Regions from separate parts of the Robertmurraya beringensis genome, predicted to be linked through region 1. Evidence: riboswitches for the same ligand, from Rfam matches in the RefSeq annotation. Region 1 holds a riboswitch; each other region holds the start of a gene.

Region 1 (2,202 bases):
TTTCATATGCCCATTCTGCATGCTTTTTTGAAAGTTCATTAAATGGCATAATAGCTGCCGTTATTTGTACGTCACCTTCTAAAAAATCCTTTACACCTCCTACACCACCTCCAAAATCATCAATGATAATAGCTGCCTTTTTCATTTCCTGGCCATACCCATGATGAGGAAACATTGTAAAAATGACTAGGATCATGATAAATGAAGTTTTTTTCATGAAAGCCTCCATTTGAATGTTAGTTATTTGGATAGTTTCTCACATATAGGAAAAACCATACAAAAAACTCGTCCAAAACATTGGACGAGAGTTAAATTACGATATTTTTTTTACGTTCTCTGAGGAAATCCTTTTGTGTAACAGGAATCTTGGAGAACTTGACACTAAAAGGAATAAAACAATGGAACAATAGATGGCGGCCCCAATCATGGTACCACCGTTCACACCTAGTGAAAATAAGAGTGGCGACATCCCATCCGGTGCATTTTCTCCCCAGAATAAAAATCCTGCGATAAAATGCCAAAAATAACGTGCAGCACTTCCGACGAATGTGGCAACTATGATCCATTGAAGGGCTTTCTTCTTATTTTCAGTTAGTGCAACCTGAATTTTTTTCATAAAGAAACCTGCAAATCCAATAAACGCAAAGGCAAGAAAATACTCAATGAAACCCTGTAACGGAGTTAAAATATAAGCATCACCCATAGCAATTTGTAACAGTCCCCATAAAAAGCCAGAAGCTGTTGCTGCAAGGAATCCCCATCTAAAAGCAATAATTAAAATTGGTAGCATCGCAAATGAAATAGAAATATTAGGCGATAGCTTGATCGATGGTAGAAGGTCAAGAATTAGTGCAAAAGCTGCAAAAAAAGAAGCTTCAATCATCATAATTAGTCGTTTGTTTCCCATAAAAAAATCTCCCCTTTTTCTGAAACCTCAAGGAGAGTGTAGAGAGACATGATTGCAAGAAAAATTCAGTCAGTCCACATCCCTGCGCTAGAATTATCTAACAGGTTCAAAGGGTCAGAACAAACGTTCACTCTCAGCATAACGCTCCCCTTGTGGTTTCTTCGTATGTAGTTTATTATTTCGTACTCATTATATCATATAAAATAAAATAGAAAAGCATCTAGTTGGAATTAAATATACTACAATATTAGTAGGCTAATAAGTCAGAATGTCATTTCATTCTGTTATTTTTGTACATAATAAATAGATAAACAATACTAGTTATTGATAGTTTAATATGTATAATTTATTAGAGGGATGTGGTGAGAAAATGAGGGTACAAGAGGTATTACTAGATAATAATAAAAAAAGATACATTCTTTTAGACGAGGAAGGATTGCCGGTAGTTGAGGCAGTTAGATATTTAAAATATTTGGATTCTATTGGTAGAAGCATTTTTTTAAAGTACAATACTATTAACCAATAATTCTCATTATTGTAAAAAACTATAGGAGTGTATTTTTTTTGAAAAAATATTTGTATTTCTTTCTATTTACGATTCTCTTATTCTCTTCATTTCCAAATCAATCCCAGGCAGCTTCGACAGAAGTAACATCCGTTGGTAATACTGCGACTACAGACTATGCTCCAATTAATAAAAAAACTGGTACTGGTGGAGGGGTTTCAACTTTCGGGTTAGACTTTGCTCGTGGTACAGTCTCTTGTTATTCTATTAGCAATAACGTATATTGCCCTTGGACAATTCAGGTTGGTGGTGATGTAATTTCTTATAGTAATGTAACTGTAGAAATTCAAAAAGACCATGGCTTCCTTAATGGAGGTTGGGAGCCCCATAAAACTTTACCTTTCAATTATCGAATTAATACACCAAGTTCTACTATTAGAAATGAAGGATCTACTACTCTCTCTGACGGTGCATATCGTGCCCGACTTGGAGGTACATTTACCACTGTTAAAAATGGTGTGTATGGAGCATGGGCAAACGGATGGTCATACTTCGAGGTTAAATAAATTTAAATTATAGGGACTGGAGTTGTTACCTTTGAAATGGTTAAGCGCCTTGGAAGAAAATGAAACAATACCGTCCAATATTTCGGAAGAAATTTCTGATTTTAAAATCAGGGCACTTGATAATGAAGAAACACTTGTCAAGGAATTTTCTATACTGACTCAGTTTTTTGTGTTATTAAGCGCCCAAGACGAAAACAGCATGACTTCATTGTCTCTACCTCATA
Region 2 (2,202 bases), on a different contig from region 1:
AACTTTGCTCACCCCATTGGTCTGCATCGTCTTGATATTTGGTAGCAAGCCATTCCTGACTTTTCTTTACAAGCTCTGCGTCAAGTTCTGGAGCAGCTTTGATTAAGACGTCAGCGGCATCGGAAGGATTGTCGATAGCAAATTCATAGCCTTTTGAAGCGGCATTAACAAAAGCTCTTACTGTTTCAGGATCGTTGTTAATCATGTTTTCGCTAGTGGTTAAAACAGGTGTATAGTAGTCTAACTTTTCGGAGTAATCGGTTAAGTAGACCATATTAATGTCTTCTCCTCGTAATTCCGCTTCTACGCCTGTCCAACCGTAGTATATCCAAGCAAAGTCAATATCACGTTTAACAGCGGTAAAGAAGTCCGCATCGCCTATGTTTACAATATTCACCTTTTCTACATCTGCTTGTTCTTGCTTCATAAGTGAGTCGATGACGGATTCTTCAACAGGTGAACCCCAACCACCGTATGTTTTTCCCTCAAAATCTTTAGGGGATTGAATATTTTTAGATGCCGGTGATGCGAAACCAGAAGTGTTGTGTTGAATAACCGCAGCTATAGAAACAAGCGGTACTCCTTGTACTCTTGCCTGTGTAATTCCTTCTTGATAACCTACACCAAAATCAGCTTTCTCAGAAGCAACAAGTTGGTCAGCACCAGCTTCTCCAGGCATCTGAATGGTCACATCAAGACCTTCCTCTTCAAAAAAGCCCTTTTCTTTTGCAACATATAGTCCTGTGTGATTCGTATTTGGAGTCCAATCAAGAACGACAGTCACTTTTTTTAAGTCAGCGCTTGACTCCTCTTGTTCTGTTTGCTGTTCATTTGTTTCTGAACAACCTGCGAGTAATACAGAAGCTGTTATTGCAGCTATCCATTTTTTCATTACTTTCTCCTCCAATGGTATAAGTAGGAACATGACCTGGCCCCATAGACGACAAAAAGCGCCGCAGTTTTTGAACCGGGCGCATATGTTTAAACAATATGATTGTCTAAAGAATATGTTCCCTACGCTGGTTTCATCCAGATCAGGTTCAAAGGGTCAGCATCAATGGGATGCACTCTCAACCGGTCTTCATCGGTTCCCCTACAATTCTTACCTATTTAGTTTCATTTCTATCTCATTATAGCAGAAATTATTTTCTTGAAAAGGAAGAACTTTCTTGGAAAATGAACATAATGATATGTTTGTTGTTGCTTTTGTAAAGAACACATTGCAAACTTTAAACAGTCACGATAAGATTGAAGTTATGGATGAATTTGTGTAAGGAAAGAAAGGAATTTCTATAATGGCAAAAAATTTTAAAGATGATGTACAATCGCGTCGCACATTTGCGATCATTTCCCACCCAGATGCTGGGAAAACGACATTAACTGAGAAGTTATTGTTATTTGGTGGAGCCATTCGTGATGCGGGAACAGTTAAAGGAAAGAAAACGGGTAAGTTTGCTACGAGCGATTGGATGGAAATTGAAAAACAACGTGGTATTTCCGTTACGTCGAGTGTGATGCAATTTGATTATAATGACTGTCGAGTAAATATTCTTGATACACCAGGTCACCAAGACTTCAGTGAAGATACGTATCGTACTCTTACAGCTGTTGATAGTGCGGTCATGATAATCGATTCAGCAAAAGGGATTGAGGAGCAGACCTTAAAGCTATTTAAAGTATGTCGAATGAGAGGCATTCCGATTTTCACCTTTATTAATAAGCTTGATCGTCAGGGGAAATCTCCATTAGAACTTTTAGCTGAACTAGAAGAGGTTATGGGAATAGAATCATATCCGATGAACTGGCCGATTGGAATGGGGAAAGAATTTCTCGGTATATATGACCGTTTTTACAAGCGAATTGAACAATTCCGAGTAGATGAGGAAGAACGTTTTGTTGGGTTAAATGAAGATGGAGAAATAGAAGGAGATCATAAATTAAAGCAATACTCCTTATATGACCAGACGTTGGAAGAAATCATGCTATTAAATGAAGCGGGGAATGAGTTTTCTCGTGAAAGAATAGCAAATGGGGAACTAACACCTGTATTCTTTGGTAGCGCCCTAGCGAACTTTGGTGTTCAAACTTTTCTAGAAACCTATCTTCAATTTGCACCTGCACCTCAAGCACGGGAATCTACAGAAGGAAAAATCGATCCATTATCAGAGGATTTCTCAGGCTTTATTTTTAAGATTCAAGCTA
Region 3 (2,202 bases), on a different contig from region 1:
ACTTTTTCATCACATCAATCGTTTCACACAAATAATCTACCGAGGAATGGAGGCGAGATTCTCCCGTTAGCAAGATAATATGTCGTAATCCCATTTTGACAAGTGCCTTTGATTCTTCTTCAATTTCAGCCAGGGTCAATTTTCTACGTGGAAAATCATTATCAATACTAAAGCTGCAGTACGTACATTTGTTCACACAATAATCGGTTAAATACAGTGGTGCGTATAATTGAATCGTACGGCCAAAATGCTGTACGGTACGTTGATGTGCCTTTTGTGCCATTTCTTCTAGACAATTTTCAGCAGCTGGAGATAAAAGAATCAAGAAATCTTCTGTATGAAGTCTCTCTTTTTGCAAAACCCTTCTTACGTCTTGAGTAGTGATGGTAGAAAAAAAGTCGTCAAATGGATAATATTTTACTTTTACATACTCATCATAAAATGACATTCCACTCACCTACCCTAAAAATCCTGTTAATGGAGATGACGCTTGTGCTGTCGTTGTTGTCTGTCCTACTCCACTCGAGTAAGCTTTCCTTCCAGCCTTGACTGCTAAGTCGAATGCAATGGCCATTTCAACGGGATCCTTAGCTGTAGCAATGGCTGTGTTTACCAGTACAGCGGCTGCTCCCATTTCCATCGCTTCCGCTGCTTCAGATGGCTTTCCGATTCCTGCATCAACAATGATTGGAAGCTCCATCTCTTCTATCAAAATTTGGATCAATTCCTTCGTGCGAATACCTCGATTTGAACCGATAGGAGAACCAAGTGGCATAATTGCTGCTGCTCCAGCATTTTGCATCGCTTTTGCTGCCATTAAGTCTGGGCTCATATAAGGTAGAACGATAAACCCTTCATTCGCTAAGATATCAGTTGCCTTAGCTGTTTCGTAATTGTCAGGAAGCAAGTACTTTTGGTCGGAAATGACCTCAATTTTAATCCAGTTCCCCATGCCGGCTGCTCTTGCAAGTCGGGCAATTCGAACCGCTTCGTCCGCCGTTCTTGCTCCCGACGTATTCGGAAGTAGAATCATGTCTTTAGGAATGTATTCTAAGATGTTTTCTTCTCCAGTAGCATTCAGGTCTACTCGTCTTAAAGCGACTGTGACGACTTGTGAACCGGATTGGGTTAGTGCTTCTTTCATTAGCTTGTGATTATAAAATTTTCCAGTTCCTGTTAGTAGTCGGTTATGTAGCTGCGTGTTCCCAATCGTTAATAAGTCGGTCATTGTGGTTCCTCCTATTGGTTCATTTTGGAAATATAAAAAAGACTTACCAATTTTGGCAAGCCTTCACATTCTTACATAAAGCTTTTCCTCATAATAGAGCTCATGTAAAATGATTGCTTCCCTACGTTGGTTCTAACCAAATCAGGTTCAAGGGTTGGAAAGATTCCTCTCAGCTTTTAGGCACCCCTAGCTAATTTTTTATTTTATTTGATTGCGATTTTAACTTTGTTTCGTTTGTATGCCCAATGATTGGTTGGGCCGTGGCCGGATCCGATGTGTAAATCTTCTTCGATGGCTGCCTGAATAAAGTCTTTTGCCACTTTCACCGCTTGAACAACGGAGCTCCCTTTTGCGAGTTGTGCGGTTATGGCAGCGGAAAAGGTACAGCCTGTGCCATGAGTATTTTTTGTGGGAATCCGATTCGAACTAAAGGTGTGAAATTGTTGACCGTCATATAAAAGATCAATCATTTCTTCCCTACCCTGATCATGTCCGCCTTTGATCATGACAGTTTTTGCACCCATGATATGGAGCAATTTAGCAACTTGTTTTCGGTCATCCATTGTCACAATTTTTATTCCTGTAAGCACCTCTGCTTCTGGAATATTTGGTGTCACGATGGTCGCAAGTGGAAGTAATTTTTCTTTTAAAGCTTTAACCGCTTCGTTTTGTAAAAGTGATGCTCCCCCTTTTGCAATCATTACGGGATCTACGACGACATGTTTCATTTCATAAAATTCTATAAATCTCGAAACCGCATCAATGGTATCACTGTTAAATAACATTCCGGTTTTGATCGCATCTGGACGCAAATCTTCAGCAATCGATTGAAGTTGTTCTTGAATCCCTTCCAAAGGAACCTTATAGACACCTTGTACGCCTGTTGTGTTTTGTGCAGTTACGGCTGTTATCACAGACATTCCGTATACATCAAGTTCTTGAAATGTCTTCAAATCAGCCTGTATACCAGCCCC
Region 4 (2,202 bases), on a different contig from region 1:
TTTTCCATTCAAGAGGTTGCTGCTGCCTCTCAAAAACAACTAGATAGTGTAAATGAAACCATACATACAATGAACACATTGGCTTCGATTCAAGAAACTCTCACTTTTTCATCAGAAAAACTGGAAGCTTCAGCTAATATGGTCGATGGAGTGTCTAAAAACGGAAACAAGGTCGTAGAGAATGCAATAAAGCAAATGTCACATATACATGACTCTGTAATCGAAGTGGCAGGAGTGATTGGTAACCTTGGAAGACAATCAAAGGAAATCAGTCAAATAACCAAAGTGATCACTGGTATTGCAGATCAAACGAACTTACTCGCTTTAAATGCTGCGATTGAAGCAGCACGAGCCGGGGAGCATGGGAAAGGTTTTTCTGTGGTTGCTGATGAGGTCCGGAAACTTGCCGTACAGTCAAAGAGCTCTTCTAACGAAATTATAGATCTTATTTTGAAAATCCAAACCGGTACAAATCAAGCCGTAAAAGCAATGGAAAAAAATACGCTTGAAGTAGAAAATGGGTCAATCGCTGTAAATGAAGCGGGAAGATCTTTTATACAAATCACTGACTCTATCACAGACATTCGTAAAACGATTCAGTCTATTCATCAATATGTCCAAAAAATGACGGAAAGTTCCAAATGTGTAACTGCCAATATCGAAGTGCTAACAGAAATTGCAAAGGTAAATTCGAACTCCTCTTATGCGGTTGCTGCATCTGCTGAGGCACAGTTGGCAACGATGGAGGAAATCGCTTCTTCTGTTCAGACAGTTAATGAAATGGCGATTAACTTAAAAGAAGTTTTAAGGAAATTTACGATTTAATCGGCTTCCTCCTGTTGGTACAGGGGGAACTTTTTTTACTTTTTAAATAATTTATAGTTGCGTTATAAAAAACCTTCCACTATGATGTAAATATAGTTTCATAGGAAATCTACTAGGGGGGCCCGTATGTTCGGGCTGAGAGAAAACAATTCAGTTTTCGACTCTTGGAACCTGATCTGGCTCATACCAGCGGAGGGAAGTAGTTACTGCGAAGATAAATGTTTATTGTTTCGTAACTATGCCAGGTTCTATAAGAATCTGGCTTTTTTTGTCTTGAAATCGTTTTGCTAATATGAAAGGAGCAGGGAAAAATGAGTCATGAATTTTTAACATTAATTGATAGAGTAAGAGAGCAATCACCGTTAGTTCATAATATGACGAATGTAGTAGTAACTAATTTTGTTGCTAATGGATTGTTAGCTCTTGGCGCTTCACCAGTGATGGCCTATGCCAAAGAAGAAGTAGCTGAGATGGTAAGCATCGCGAATTCCCTTGTGCTCAATATCGGCACATTAAGGGAACCTGAAGTAGAAGCGATGATCATTGCTGGTCAAGCAGCGAATGAAAAAGGCGTTCCAGTCGTCCTTGACCCGGTTGGAGCTGGTGCAACACCATACCGCACAAATACTGTAAAACGACTTCTATCTGAAGTGAACATTAGCCTATTACGCGGAAATGCTGCAGAGGTAGCCAACGTAATAGGAGAAGAATGGCAAACACGCGGTGTGGATTCTGGTACAGGTGAAGGGAATATCACAGACCTTGCTCGAATGGCAGCTCAAAAATTACATATGACCGTTGTGGTTACCGGAAAAGACGATGTTGTTTCTAATGGTGAAGAATCGATTATTATTTCAAACGGGCATCCACTTCTAACAAAAGTAACTGGAACTGGTTGCTTATTTTCATCTGTCGTAGGAGCGTTTGCAAGTGTAGAAACCAATTATTTACTCGCAGCGGCAGGAGCATCAGCCTTTTATGGTGCAGTTGCTGAGCGTGCGATTTTAGCGACAGGTGACCAACATGTTGGCACTTTTCAGATGGAATTTCTTAATCAACTCATGCTCACTTCATCCTCTGATGTGGTAGACCTCGCCAAAGTCAGCATTGCAGAAGTAACATCCATATGAGGGAGCAAAAGGAAATGGATTTTCTAAAACTGTATTTTATTATGGGCAGTCAAGACTGCTTGAATCGAACACCTGAAGAGACGTTAGCTCTAGCCATTGAAGGTGGAATTACTTGTTATCAATATCGAGAAAAAGGGATCAGCACTCTCGGAGAAATTGAGAAGTACGAACTTGGAAAAAAACTGCGAGAACTCTGCGGGACACATAAGATCCCATTTATCGTCAATGATGATCTACCACTGGCTAT

Evidence for each region. A riboswitch is a leader RNA that binds a small molecule or an ion and turns the genes downstream of it on or off. The one in region 1 is predicted to bind thiamine pyrophosphate.
Region 2: linked by a shared signal. The riboswitch ahead of ACFFHF_RS19005 (ABC transporter substrate-binding protein) and the one ahead of thiT (energy-coupled thiamine transporter ThiT) in region 1 are both predicted to bind thiamine pyrophosphate.
Region 3: linked by a shared signal. The riboswitch ahead of ACFFHF_RS23530 (thiazole synthase) and the one ahead of thiT (energy-coupled thiamine transporter ThiT) in region 1 are both predicted to bind thiamine pyrophosphate.
Region 4: linked by a shared signal. The riboswitch ahead of thiM (hydroxyethylthiazole kinase) and the one ahead of thiT (energy-coupled thiamine transporter ThiT) in region 1 are both predicted to bind thiamine pyrophosphate.

The regions. Positions count from the first base shown of each region.
Region 1 is NZ_JBHLUU010000122.1:8,413-10,614, reverse strand. It holds gene ACFFHF_RS19950 (divergent polysaccharide deacetylase family protein) at 1-217, opposite strand, end outside; gene thiT (energy-coupled thiamine transporter ThiT) at 314-907, opposite strand; TPP riboswitch at 970-1,068, opposite strand; gene ACFFHF_RS19940 (hypothetical protein) at 1,278-1,433, shown strand; gene ACFFHF_RS19935 (hypothetical protein) at 1,472-1,978, shown strand; gene ACFFHF_RS19930 (hypothetical protein) at 2,010-2,202, shown strand, end outside.
Region 2 is NZ_JBHLUU010000119.1:47,172-49,373, reverse strand. It holds gene ACFFHF_RS19005 (ABC transporter substrate-binding protein) at 1-892, opposite strand, end outside; TPP riboswitch at 995-1,105, opposite strand; gene ACFFHF_RS19000 (peptide chain release factor 3) at 1,296-2,202, shown strand, end outside.
Region 3 is NZ_JBHLUU010000127.1:129,071-131,272, forward strand. It holds gene thiH (2-iminoacetate synthase ThiH) at 1-448, opposite strand, end outside; gene ACFFHF_RS23530 (thiazole synthase) at 458-1,228, opposite strand; TPP riboswitch at 1,330-1,426, opposite strand; gene thiD (bifunctional hydroxymethylpyrimidine kinase/phosphomethylpyrimidine kinase) at 1,432-2,202, opposite strand, start outside.
Region 4 is NZ_JBHLUU010000127.1:131,741-133,942, reverse strand. It holds gene ACFFHF_RS23550 (methyl-accepting chemotaxis protein) at 1-825, shown strand, start outside; TPP riboswitch at 930-1,040, shown strand; gene thiM (hydroxyethylthiazole kinase) at 1,137-1,955, shown strand; gene thiE (thiamine phosphate synthase) at 1,970-2,202, shown strand, end outside.